Regions from separate parts of the Candidatus Desulfatibia sp. genome, predicted to be linked through region 1. Evidence: riboswitches for the same ligand, from Rfam matches in the RefSeq annotation. Region 1 holds a riboswitch; the other holds the start of a gene.
What was found. A riboswitch is a leader RNA that binds a small molecule or an ion and turns the genes downstream of it on or off. The one in region 1 is predicted to bind cobalamin.

Region 1 (6,973 bases):
GCAGTCTGTAGATCTTTCTGCCAGCCAATCCGCTGAGCTGGAAAACCCCGGAACAGAACCACTGATCATGATTGAAGTAAAACTGGCATCCTAATTGAGTCAAAACTCAATTAGGTGTTATCCGTTATTGGTTATCTGTTATTGGTTTTTAGTGAAAAATAAAAGGAATTATATTTATGAAGGGGATAATTTTAGTAGGCGGCTCCGGATCACGACTTTATCCAATAACCCGTGTGGTAAGCAAGCAGCTCTTGCCGGTATATGACAAGCCCATGGTCTATTATCCACTGTCCGTTTTAATGCTGGCAGGTATTCGGGAAATACTTTTTATTTCCACACCCGAGGATTCACGTTTATTTCAAAAGCTCCTGGGAGACGGCTCGCAACTGGGGCTTTCTTTCTCCTTTGAAACCCAGCCAAAGCCGGAAGGGATAGCACAGGCCTTTATTATCGGCAAAGCGTTCATTGGCAATGACCCGGTTTGCCTGATTCTGGGAGACAATATATTTTACGGCCACAATTTTACCAGAATTTTAAAAAATGCGGTTCAACTCCAGCAGGGTGGTTTGATTTTCGGATACCTGGTAAAGGACCCTCAACGTTACGGTGTTGTGGAATTCGACGTTGACGGCAATGTCCTCGGGATCGAGGAGAAGCCCAAAAAGCCCAAATCGAATTACGCCGTGCCCGGTCTCTATCTTTACGACAACGATGTGGTCAACATCGCCGCCAACCTCAAACCATCGGCGCGGGGAGAGCTTGAAATTACGGACGTTAATATGGCGTATCTGGAAAGAGGTCAACTCAGGGTCGAACTTCTGGGAAGAGGTTTTGCCTGGCTGGACACCGGAACCCAGGAAGCCCTGCAACAAGCCGCCAGTTTTGTTGAAGCCATTCAGCAGCGCCAGGGACTTAAAATATCATGTATTGAAGAAATTGCCTACAGCCTGGGCTACATCGACAAAGAACAGCTCGCCAAGCTTGCAGCTCCAATGATACAAAACGAATATGGACAATATTTGATGGATTTAATTGCCGAAGACGAAAACAATCTAAAAACCAACTAAACTGATCGGTTCTAGGTTCAGGGGTTCTAGGTTCAAAGGTTATTAACTCTTGATATTACTTAATGTTACAACTCAATATCAGGGTTGGTCTCTTGCAACCGTTGGGTGAAAATCACTTGTCGGCTCTATTGAAACGTAACTTTCTTGGGTTGATCCTGTAAGGGTTCATTAACCCGGAACCTTGAACGTTGAACCGCTCAACCTAGGTACTATTTGAACTGCACAGCGAGTGCATTTCCCGTCCCGCCAAGGCGTGACTGTAGGGAGCTTCAAACAGATGTCAGTCCCCTCCTTCTGCATGGCATGAAATTTCACTATTGACTTGATTGCTCCAATCTTTTATATAGTTGTAAAGGTGCCGTTTGGATTAAAAGGGAATCCCGTTAAAGTCGGGAGCGGTCCCGCCGCTGTACTCGGGGACGAACATTGCAGGAGGCCACTGATGGGGATAAACCCATTGGGAAGGCGCAATTAGTAGATTGATCCGAAAGTCAGAAGACCTGCCTTAGCAGTAAGTCAATCCCTTGCGGTGACGGGGATTATGAAAAATCAGAAAAGGGTGAAGTAAACTGGGTGCAACCCTTCAAGCCAAAATTGGTTTGAAGGGTTTTTTTTCGTTAAAGATTCAAATCGAGGTGAATGATGGTTAAGCTAAAGACAATGCTTTTACTGCCGATTTTGTTGATAGTTTTGCTATTAGCAACCTCGGCTACTGCCGGTCAACAAGGGCGCAAGCGTACCATGAAAAAAGGAATTCTACTGGTTGCTTTCGGTACCAGCCGACCGGAAGCCCAGTCAGCCTTTAGAAACATTGAAAATATGGTCAAGGCTGCTTATCCCGGTATTCCGGTTCGCTGGGCTTACACCTCGGAGATGGTCCGCAAAAAGCTGGCCAAAGGCGGAGTTTATCTGGATTCACCGGAAGTCGCTCTGGCCAAAATGATGGATGAAGGCTTTACGCATGTAGCCGTGCAGTCTTTGCATACCATTGCTGGAAAAGAATTTCATGATCTCGTCAAAAATGCGCGTGCCTTCGCCCAAATGAACGGCGGCTTTGAAAGCGTTTTGGTTGGTTATCCGCTGTTGGGAAAAGAAGAGGATCTAGCGCGGGTTGTTGAGGCAATTATAAAAATTATTCCGAATGATAGAAAAAAACATGAGGCCGTTGTTCTGATGGGTCATGGCTCAACGCACATATCCAGCGCTGTTTATGCGGCCATGATGTTTTATTTGCAGCTGAAAGATCCCAATATCTTTGTGAGTACCATTAAGGGATCACTGCCAATTGAGGATATCAAGAAGATACTCCTTCAGAAGAACATTAAAAAAGCTTATCTCATGCCTTTCATGTCGGTAGCCGGTGTGCATGCCCGGAATGATATGGCCGGTGACCAGAAGGATTCCTGGAAATCGATTTTGACTCAGGCTGGAATAACATGTGTTCCGATTCTCAAGGGGACGGCCGAATACAATGAAATTGCGGCTGTCTGGATCGACCACCTGGGCGAGATGCTTGCACGTTTTGAATAGGATTTGAAATGACAGAGGATATCAAGCAAAAATCAGGGCCGCGTTTGGGCCGTTCAAAGGTTTCACAAGGCAGCCAGGTGATCCTTTTGATGCTTTTGCTGGTGCTTATCATTGTGGCTTCCGCCGGCATGGGATATATTAAAATACCTTTTAGCGATGTCATCAGGATTGTTTTGGCTAAAATTACCGGCAACACCGGTATTTTGGCCGGTATGGACAAACTATTGCCGGTAGTGGTTTTGGATGTGCGCCTGCCGCGCATTTTGACGGCGGCAACTGTCGGCGGCGGATTGGCCATAGCGGGTGTAGTTTTTCAGGGGATACTTTTAAATCCCTTAGCGGATCCGTATACCCTGGGAGTGTCTGCCGGCGCTGCCTTTGGAGCCTCGCTGGCCATCTTGTTCAACATCAGTTTTATGAGCACGTGGTCGGTTCCTCTGCTGGCATTCATAGGAGCCATGAGCACCCTGCTGTTCGTCCTGTACCTCTCATCGTCCGGTGGCGGGTACTCCTCCAACAATCTGATCCTGTCCGGTATCATCGTGGCCGCTATTTTGTCGGCCGGCATTAGCTTCTTGAAATATATCGCCGATGAGCAGGTCTCAATCATTATTTTCTGGCTTATGGGCAGTTTTGCCTCCAAAACATGGACGGATGTATCCATCACTCTGATTTGCGTCTTTTTTGGGTTCTGCGTTTTTCTATTCTATTCCAGGGATTTGAATCTTATGTCTTTAGGCGATCGGACGGCTTCCTCCCTCGGTGTCGACACCCAAAAAGTACCGCTGATTCTTCTGCTAACCGCCTCTTTGGTGACGGCAATCTGTGTTTCGGTATCCGGAATTATCGGTTTTGTGGGACTTTTAGTGCCACATATGATGCGATCCATTACCGGACCGGACAATCAAAAGCTGATCCCTGTTTCTCTGCTGGCGGGTGCGATTTTGCTACTGGGAGCGGATACAATCACCCGGGCGGTGTTGCCCAACGAGATACCCATCGGCGTACTGACCGCGCTGATTGGCGGGCCTTTTTTCTGTTACATCTTCAGAAAACAGCAAACAGCTAAGGTGTGGTAGTGGAGAAACTTTTTGAAATCGACCAAATTTCTTTTGGTTATAAATCGAAAAGGGTTATTGAAGGACTTTCCCTTACCCTTGCAGCCGGCGTGTTTTATGGAATCATAGGGCCCAACGGATGCGGCAAAACAACATTGCTCGATCTGATGATAAACCACCACCAGCCGGCTGCCGGCCGAATCCGTTACAAGGGTAAAACTCTGGCAGGTTATTCCAAAAAGGCACTATCCAGAGAAATCGCACTGGTTCCGCAGAATTTTTACATCAACTTTCCGTTTACGGCTAAAGAAGTGGTAATGATGGGCCGCTATCCTCATATCAAAAGGTTTGCGGCCCCATCGACCCGGGATATAAGGTTTGTTCATGACATAATGGAGCAGACAGACACCCTGGCATTTGAAAACCGTTTTATTACGCAGCTTAGCAGCGGGGAGCGACAGCGTGTTATTTTCGCAAGAGCGCTGGCACAGGATTCACCGGTTTTGATTCTGGACGAAGCTACGTCAAACCTGGATATCAATCACGCCCTCGGCATGCTGAAGCTGGCGGCCCAGGGGGTTGAAGACGAAACAAAAACGGTGATTGCCGTGATGCAGGATATTAATCTTGCCGCTGCATTTTGCGATCATCTTATTTTTGTACAGCATGGGAATGTGGTCGCTAACGGACCCGTAGACAAGATTTTAAACAGCGAGATCCTGCGAGATGTTTTTCAAGTTGACAGCAAAATTTATTTTGAGCCGTATTCGGACTCCATGCAGGTAGTATTTAGGAAATAGAAATGTTTTATAGTAGAACCTTAACATTGTTTATGCTGATATTGGCGGGCTCCGCCATCCAAGCGGAAGCAAAAAGCCTGCCTTTTGGGGTCAATGCCGGTGCGGTAATCATCGATCAGGCCGGCCGGCGTATTGATGCGCACCAGCCGTATCAAAGGATAATTTCACTTTACGGCGCGCACACGGAAAATCTTTTTTCACTGGGTCTCGATGCGGAAATTATCGGTGTATCGCCCAACGAAGCGTATCCGCCCAAGGCGCGATCCAAGCCGGTTTTTTCATACCATGATGATCCCGAAAAATTTATGGCGGCCAGGCCGGATTTAGTCCTGATACGTCCCATGATCGATCGCGGATATCCACAGCTGGTGCAGCGATTTGAAAAAAGCGCCATCACGGTTGTGTCACTGCAGCCCGGCACAATTGATGCAATGTATGTTTACTGGGAAATTCTGGGAATTCTGACAGGAAAGCAAGACCGAGCACGGCAGATGATCGCACAGTTTAAGCACAAGGTGTCGGAAATCGAATTATTGACAGCGCCAATCTTAACCAAAAAAAAAGTGTACTTTGAAGCCATTCACAAACATATGAAAACGTTTGCACCGGATGCCATGGCAATGTTTGCCCTCAAGACCGCCGGCGGGGTTAACATAGCCCAAGATGCACAACAGGTTAGAAGCACCAACATCGCGTTTTACGGCAAGGAGAGAATCCTTTCCCATGCTGATGAAATCGATGTGTTTATGGCTCAGCAAGGGGCCATGAACCGGCCCACGGTATCTTTAATAAAAGAAGAATCCGGCTTTTCGGCCATAAAAGCAATTAAGAACAATCAGATTTTGATCATTGATGAAATGATCGTGTCGCGCCCTACTTTACGTTTGATAGACGGCATTCTTGAAATCGGAAGATATCTCTATCCGGAATTAGGGTTCAAAGGAGGAGACGATTAAAGGACTGGTCATTGCAAGCACGAAAAGCGGCAGCGGAAAGACAACTCTGGCTTTAGGACTGCTGGCCGCATTTTTAAGGCGTGGGTTGCGGGTAGCATCCTTTAAGGTAGGGCCTGACTTTATTGACCCCGGACATCATGCGTCCGTCACCGGCACCGCCGGTTATAACCTCGACGGGTGGATGTTGTCCAAAGATTACAACCTCAAATGCTTTACCCAACACAGCCGCCAAGCAGACATCGTTGTTGTGGAAGGTGTCATGGGACTGTTTGACGGCTTTGACGGTAAAAGCGAAGCAGGTTCTACTGCTCAAATGGCCAAATGGCTCAACCTGCCGGTTATTTTAATTGTTGACGCCCGGAGCATGGCACGCAGCGCTGCCGCGCTGGTGCAAGGATTCGAACGGTTCGACCGCGAAGTAACCTTTGCCGGGGTGGTCTTTAACAATCTCGGCAGCCAACGCCATTGGGAATATCTCAAAGAAGCATTAGATGAAGCTGTCGACATGCCGTGCTTGGGCGGAATTATTCGCCATGAAAGCATACGACTGCCGGAACGTCATTTAGGGCTGGTAACCCGTGAGGATTGCCCGTTGAGCGCCGACCAGATTGACCGTTTGGCGGACCTGCTTGAGAAGAGCGTGCAACTCGATCAGCTGTTGGAGAAGCTGCCGGAAATCTCGAGCGCAATCTCAGCGCCACAACCCGAGAAAAAAATACCTCCGGGGCGCGTTAGAATCGGGGTGGCCAGGGACCGGGCCTTCTGCTTCTACTATCAGGATAATCTGGAGATGCTGCAATCCTGCGGCGCTGAATTAATCTATTTTTCACCCGTTGCCGACCGGATTCTCCCTGAAAACTTAGACGGCCTTTATTTGGGCGGCGGCTACCCGGAGCTTGCAGCCGGGCCACTGGCTGAAAATGAGGCCATGCGGCAGCAGATTTTGCAGCAAAGCCATAAAGGCATGCCGATTTTCGGTGAGTGCGGCGGTTTCATGTATTTGTGCCGCGAAATCTGCGACACGGCTGGTGAACGGTTTCCCATGGTCGGCTGTTTCCCATTTAAGGCGCGCATGTTTGACCGGCTGAGGTCTCTGGGGTACCGTGAAATTACACTTTCAAAACCTGCTGTTATTGGTGATACCGGCCTGCGTGCGCGGGGACATGAATTCCGTTACTCTGAGATCGATACAGAAATTGAAAAAAACGACATTGAGGCGGTGTTTACGGTTACGGCCAGGGCCGGTCTTAAAAAACCCTCAACGGGTTATCAGATCAGGCGCACACTGGGAAGCTACATTCATTTGCATTTCGGGAGCCAGCCGGAGGTGGGCAGACGCTTTGTTGAAAACTGCTTAATTTACCAACAAGAAAGGAACAGCGGCACATGAAACCCGAGGAGATTGAAGCATTGAGTTTCAAGATCATTGATCACGAGGCTCAAGCGCATACTTTTAACGCCATGCAGTGGCAGGTGGTCCGCCGGATGATTCATACCTCCGCTGATTTTGATTACCAGACGAGCGTTCGTTTCCATCCGGACGCCATCGCAGCCGGCTTAGG
Region 2 (6,973 bases), on a different contig from region 1:
GGACACTGCAAAAAAGGGTTGAGCTGCCAATTATGTTCGGATGGTCCCTGCCGAATAACCAGGAAATCTCCGTTGGGTGTCTGTGGAGCCACCGGAGATTTGATTGTGGCCCGCAACCTTTTGCAACTGACGATTATGGGCACGGCCGCCAATACGTACCAGTGCCGAAATCTGGCGAACACCTTGAAGGCCATCGGAGAGGGCAAATCTTCCCTTAAGGTAAAAGATGAAGGTAAACTGCGGATGATGTGTCTGGGGTTGGGGATTGATCAAACACGACCTATAAATGAGCTGGCAGTTGAATTTGCTGATTTCATGTTAAATGAAATCAGTAAACCGGGTGACCAGCCCCTTACCCTAATGGACCTGTTCGCTGTGAATCAGCGTAAAGAGGTCTGGAAAAAAACGGACCTCTATGCCGGCGGACCCAGCGCTGAAATCGTAACCGCCTTAACCAAATGTATGACAAATGTCAGCAATGACCCTATTGACCTCATTAAAACAGCCCTCAGGTTGGGCAACGCAAATGAATACGCCGCGCTTTGGGGAATTACGGTTATCCAGGACGTCATTATGGGCACCGCAGATCTGACCGCCGGAGAAACCAATATTGCCTGCCTCGATCCGCAGACGGTCAATATCATCGCAAACGGCCATCAGCCGGTCTTTGCCAGTCTTGTTTTGGAGAAGGCCGGTAGCAAAAAAATTCAGTCGGTCGCAGCCGCAGCCGGCGCCACGGGGATTAAATTATACGGCTCGTTGTGTGCGGGACAGCAGCTTATGAATGTTTCCAGCCGTGAAGAATACACAAACACTTTTGGCGGACAACTGGGCAACTGGATTCAAGCAGAGCTTTTTATCGCAACCGGCCTCGTTGATCTTTTTATGATGGATATGAATTGCTCAGTCCCGACCCTGAAGGCGTTTGCCGACAAATACGGCACCAAGCTCATCAGCACAGACCCTGTGGTGCGCTTCCCGGATGTGGATTGTTTGGATTTCAACCCTGAGATCGCCGAGCAGCAGGCCGAGAAAATTCTGGAAATTGCCGTCGAGTGTTTCAAGGCACGCAAGGCCGACAAGAAAAGAATTATGAACATCCCTTCTTCCAAAGCCAAGACGGAGAGCATCGCAGGTTACACAACGGAAACAGTTCTGAAAATGTTTGGCAACGATATCTATACTTTCATCGGCGAGATGAAAAAAGGCAATATCAAAGGGGTTGTGGCAGTTGTCGGTTGTACGAATGTTCGCCACGAGATGGGCGGGCGATCAATTCAAGAAATCACGATTGAGCTGATCAAGCGCGACATCATGGTCATCGGTGCCGGTTGCTGCTCCTCCACTCATCAAAACATGGGCATGTCAACTATGGAAATGACGAAAATGGCAGGTTCTAAACTCAGGTCCGTTTGCGAAAAGCATGACGTTCCACCGATTGTTTCCTATGGATCATGTACGGATGTGGGGAAAATTCTGGATACCATTGCTGCGCTGGCATGGACAATCGGCTGCGATACCAGTCAGGTACCGGTGGCCGCATCTGTTCCCGAGTACATGGAACAGAAAGCCATTGCAGACATATTCACGGCTCTGGCGTTTGGGCTTCTTACCCACGTATCACCAAAACCTATGATAAGCGGAAGCTCGCTCGTAACGAAATACTTAACCGAAGAAATGGAGAACCTTACCGGCGGAAGAATGCTGCTTGAGGACAACCCGTTCAGGGCCGCTGAGGCGATCGAAAGCCACGTTCTGGAAAAGAGAAAGGAAATTGGGTTTGATTAAAAAAGCAGCGGCGATTCTAACCGGATTTGATGCCAACATGGTTTTATAATGGAAAATAAAGCGATCATATTTATCAGCTGCGGGATATTTAAGGAGGAGCTGGAGTATCTGCTCGGAGATAAGGGACTGGATTGGAAAATAATCTATCTCGAAGCAGCGCTGCATGTAAATTTTGACAGATTGAAAGAGGCGCTGATCGAAGCTCTGGAGGAAAACAAAAAGACAGGGACCGAGCTCAAAGTGCTCTATGGTCATTGCCATCCGGAGATCATGGCAATCCTGGAGCAATATGATGCAAAAAAGATCCATGCCGGAAACTGTCTTGAGGCGCTGGTCGGTCCTGAAGAAATCATGCGCCTCAACAATGAGGGGACGGCATTTTTCCTCTCCGCGGGCTGGGTAAACAACTGGGAAAAGATGTTTGCCCTCGGGAAAAAAGATTTCAACTTTGACTTTAAAACAATGTTCGACGGTTACAAACGGATAATCGTCTTTGATACAGGAATTATTCCCATTGATGAAGAAAAAGTTGAAAAATTCAGCAAATTCACCAATCTTCCCGTCGAGCGCAAGCCGATTACCCTTGATTATTTTTTTAATCTGATCGAAAGCACTTAAGCGCTTTTAGAGTTGATTACACACTCAAAGTAAGCTTTCAGATTTTCGAGCGGGGTCTGTGGAATAATGCCGCATCCGGGGGCGACAACGTGCATCCCGAGCTTTAATGATTCCTCGGTCTCGGCCACGATATCTTCCCTGCTGCCGGTCAGCAATGTCTGGGGAGAAATTTTCCCTACCAGCGCAACTTTTCCTTCCGTGACCTCAAGTGCATGTTGGATGTCAACAGGGTGATCGATACTGAGGGCGTTCACGCCGGTTTCCGCCATCATCTTCAGAATGACGGTGGGATTGCCGCATATATGCAAAATAGAGGGCTTGCTCAGAGATTCCACCAGTGACTTGGTATACGGGAATGAAAACCGGCCGTAATAGGTCGGACCGATGCTCTGGGAAGTACCGTCCACCAGCATCAGCACATCCGGGCCCGCGTTTTCGATTGCCTTGGCATATTGTTTTGCAATTTCGGTCATCTTTGAAAGCTGTGCTTCGATGAATTCCGGGTCCTCGATGCATGCCATGATGATCTCTTCAAAATCAAGGGTGGTGGCGAGGAGTTCAAAGGGGGTTCCCAGGGCGGCGATTAACGGAACCTCGTCACCAGTTTTTGCTTTAAGTAGTTTAATGGCTTCAAGAACTTCGGGCATTCTTCCGTCCCTTAAAGGGTCAGGGATCTTGATTGAGTCATAATCCTGTTTGGTTTTCATTGTCGACATGGGAGGGGTTGTCGAATCATCTCCGAACCGTGTGGCGCAACCCATGGCCTCCGCCTCGACATTGATGTCGAATGGTACTCTCACGCTCTCAATGCCCCCGATCTCATGGCATGCCCACGCGAGGCCGGCCATGTCTTTGGCATTTTTTTGAGCCGCAGGCCATTTATACCCGCTTTTTTCCATGACTTCAGCCGTGGCATTTTGTGTGGGCACAGCCGCGGGCGGCCTGTCCACCTGCTGTTGCTTTAACGCCCTCAGCAATCTTTCCTTCTGATTCATGCTTACCTCACTGCCCTGAGTTCTGCTACGATTTCTTGATGATCGGGGAAACAGTTTGACTGCAGTTTGGAAAAGATCAGCTCTCCGTCCAGGATGACTTCGAAAGCGCCGGCTTTTTTAGATCCGACAAGTTGCGTATCAATACCGATTTCCTTTTTAATGACAATGGCCAGACTGGCCGCCATAGGCCTGTAATTGCAGGTTATGCAGTATTCTATTGACAGCTGCATGAAAATTCCATTTTTTGTATGATGTCCGATGTAACACCGTCGGGTGACAGGTTCGAAATTCTTTCAGAACGATAATAAAAGGGCCATCACATCCGGTGTTGTTAAATTTGCTTTTTAAAATGATAAGTATTCGCTTTATGTTTATCAAGAACAAAATGAGAAATAAAGATAGACCCTGCTTGAATTTGAACTGGTACCATTCCTAACCGGAGAACCGATACATGACCCAGAACCGGCACAGACAAAGCCGGGATTGAGCTATGCAGAATTCCGAGCTCAAAAAGGGAATTTTTATCACTTCACTTCACTACTTTTTTCTTGACACATTAAAGGCTTCATGTTAAATAATACCAGAATGCTGGTTGCCTCCCGCAGGAGGCAAAAAAGGGAAGATGGTAGAAAGCCGTCACGGACCCGCCGCTGTAACCGGATACGAAAGCCACAATTAGCCACTGTGCTTGTGAGCATGGGAAGGCGTGGCAAGTAGAATGACCCGGAAGTCAGAAGACCTGCCAGTATTGATTTGAATTAGTGAACTCGTGGAAAGGTTTGGCTAATGATTATTACCCATCCAGATTCTGCGCATCTAAAAGATATTTGTCCGTCCGGCTTTCACTCCCTCTTTATTTCCATTAGGATTTATACTGTTTTGGAGTCCATTTCAAAGACCGTGATATGCCCAAGAATAGTCATTGGGGATTCCATACATGCTTCTCCAGGGACGCAGGGGCGGCAGCCCCATTGCGCTAAGCGTACTTCACACCCTATGCGCCCAGGCGGTGAAACGGAAAAAGGGGGCGGAAGTTGGATAATAGGAAAAACAAGAATGCGATAATCCTTATGGCGCATGGAAGCCGGGTTCCTGGTGCGGGAGAAGCAATGGAAAAGGTTGCATGCCGGTTATCGGAATACGGGCATTACGATATTGTTGAAACCTGTTACATGTCCCGGCTGGGACCACATTTTGAAGAGACCCTGGAAAAATGCGTAAAGCAGGGCGCGAAACTGGTAGTGCTGATTCCGTACTTCCTGAATCTGGGGCTGCATATGAAGCTGGATATCCCGGTTAAGATGAAGAAGGAATCGGAAAAGTACCCTGACGTCAAACTGATTTTCGGCAAGAATCTCGGTTTTGACGAACTGCTGGTCGAAATCGTAAAAAAGAGGATAGAGGAATCATTGCAGCTTTGTGACGTGCGCGAAATAGACCTGGAACCAAGAGATCGTTACAAGCTTCCTCCCGAAGAGCTTGAGTATGTTGCCATGTCCCAGGAAGAGGCCAAACGATTCAAAGCCGAACGCCGCAATCAACGAAAACTTGGTTGATAATAGCCGATACATAGGGGACAAAGTCCCGGTTTTAAATTATTTTCAAAGTAGAAGGGAGGTGGGTGAAAAAAGAAAGATCAGTGTTAATAACGTTGGAAGATTTTTTTAGATGGAATTTATTTTGTTAAAAAGGAGAAGAAAATGAGAATATTCGCTACTATTAGTCAGACCGCATTTTCAGTATCACCTCGGTTGCTTATGGCTCTTGCCGCTACTGCATTTATGATGGTTATTATTTTCTACGGTGTTGACTCTTTTGCACAGGGGGCGCACAACGCCTTCCACGATTTCAGACATGTAGTAGGAATGCCGTGTCATTAAATATAGGCAAGGCCGTATCGTTGCCTATTTGTTGTTACAATGCGTATGCGCAGACTTAAACCTTTTAAGGAAAAGGCATAATTATGGATCACGGCAATTTAAAAAAAGGGATTTGTTTGGGCATATTGTCAGGCATTGTCTGGGGATGGGTATCCATCCTCGTAAACTATATAACGGGTATCTTCCCTTTTGAGGAAAGCCTTTTAAGAGAGGTTATTACATTCTCTTTTGGGGGAGCTGTTTTTGGGATGGTTATCGGCGGATTTATGTCCCTGATAGGCGACCGGCTCCCTTTTAAGAGTTTGCTGCCAAACGCCATTTTTATTTCCATGGCTGTTTGGTTGGTTTTACGTATGGGAGGCCTCTTGCTTTCATACAACAACCCCGCAAGGTTTCACCCGGATGCAGCCCAGACCCTTCAGGGATTCATGCTGGCGATTGTACTTGGACTTATTCTGACCACTTTCTGGAATATTGGAAAAAAAAGAGATTCATGATTTATTTTTTAAAACGCTCCAAGAGCAAGTTTTAAATTCAATTTCTCAAACCAGAGACGGTTTTACCGCCGTGAATTTAACACTATCCACTTTTTCTTCCACAAGAATGAGGTCTTCATTGTTAGGAGGTGGAGTAAATTCTTCGCCCGGACAACAAGCCATTGCTTTGAGTTCTTCGGGGGTGAGGGTATGACGGGCCACAATCTGAATTTCAGTAAAACCCGCTTTTCTCACCGTCTGCCAGTAGTCCTCTGCATGGATAGCCCCTCCCAAGCATCCAGCCCATGTTGACTGAAATCGCTCTCCCAATTGAGAATCGATTTCTTCATTGAGGACAATATCTGAGATGGCGAGCCGTCCGCCAGATTTCAGTATCCGGGAGGCTTCTTCGTAGACTGCGTCTTTGTCGGGACATAGGTTGATGACACAGTTAGATATCACGACATCGGCGAAACCGTTTGGAAGTTGCGACTTCCCCATATCCGCAACACGAAGTTCAATGTCTCTGCCTTGCAAGTCAGAGTCAGTTACAGCCTGTTGCGCCCGCTCAATCATTTCTGAAGTAAAATCTATCCCGACCACTCTACCTTGTTCCCCGACCTTTCGGGCAGCCAAAATGACATCAATCCCGCCGCCGCAACCAAAATCCACAACAACATCACCGGACTGAAGGTTCGCAAATCCGGTGGGATTGCCACAACCTCGTGAGAGGTTGAGAGCAACCTCCGGGACCGAGGAAAGCGCTTCTTGGGGATAAACCCCCTGATCAACGGCAAAGCCCGAACCGGGCTTTTCCTTGCTGGGTCAACAGGCCTCCTTGCTGCCGCCTGTTTCAGCGAATTTACCGTAGCGAGTCTTTACAATTTGGTTGATTTTGTCAGGCATCATTTTTTTCACTCCTCTTAGTTTTTAGTGTAACCGGGACCAATGCCCTAATTTTATTCGAAGAGCTTGTTAAAATCAAGCTGAAGTCTATAATTTCTTACCCTGAGTTAGCTGCTCAACGGCAGGCATGGTTGAGGCTATGTCATCGGGATGAACAAAATGGATAATTCACAAGTGAACCAATTAACGATTTAATCCACAGATTTCGCAGATTACACAGATTACAATGAATACGCGATTAAGGTTGCGGAATCTGTCGGGTTAAATTCCCCGCAGCTTGCTGCGTTAAGATAGAAAATATCATTTGTTG

Region 2: it holds a riboswitch for cobalamin, as region 1 does, so the genes downstream of both, V3S16_RS16435 (sirohydrochlorin chelatase) here and V3S16_RS08580 (sirohydrochlorin cobaltochelatase) in region 1, are expected to answer to the same signal.

What each region holds. Positions count from the first base shown of each region.
Region 1 is NZ_JAZFTO010000173.1:5,148-12,120, forward strand. Features, by position in the region: gene V3S16_RS08570 (mannose-1-phosphate guanylyltransferase/mannose-6-phosphate isomerase) at 1-94, shown strand, start outside; gene rfbA (glucose-1-phosphate thymidylyltransferase RfbA) at 177-1,067, shown strand; cobalamin riboswitch at 1,404-1,590, shown strand; gene V3S16_RS08580 (sirohydrochlorin cobaltochelatase) at 1,707-2,597, shown strand; gene V3S16_RS08585 (FecCD family ABC transporter permease) at 2,606-3,676, shown strand; gene V3S16_RS08590 (ABC transporter ATP-binding protein) at 3,676-4,455, shown strand; gene V3S16_RS08595 (ABC transporter substrate-binding protein) at 4,458-5,411, shown strand; gene V3S16_RS08600 (cobyrinate a,c-diamide synthase) at 5,422-6,801, shown strand; gene V3S16_RS08605 (precorrin-8X methylmutase) at 6,798-6,973, shown strand, end outside.
Region 2 is NZ_JAZFTO010000358.1:3,257-10,229, forward strand. Features, by position in the region: gene cooS (anaerobic carbon-monoxide dehydrogenase catalytic subunit) at 1-1,788, shown strand, start outside; gene V3S16_RS16420 (DUF1638 domain-containing protein) at 1,837-2,406, shown strand; gene V3S16_RS16425 (MtaA/CmuA family methyltransferase) at 2,403-3,401, opposite strand; gene V3S16_RS16430 (SelT/SelW/SelH family protein) at 3,404-3,631, opposite strand; cobalamin riboswitch at 3,974-4,163, shown strand; gene V3S16_RS16435 (sirohydrochlorin chelatase) at 4,436-4,957, shown strand; gene V3S16_RS16440 (CbtB domain-containing protein) at 5,159-5,281, shown strand; gene V3S16_RS16445 (hypothetical protein) at 5,365-5,778, shown strand; partial or broken gene V3S16_RS16450 (methyltransferase domain-containing protein) at 5,824-6,447, opposite strand.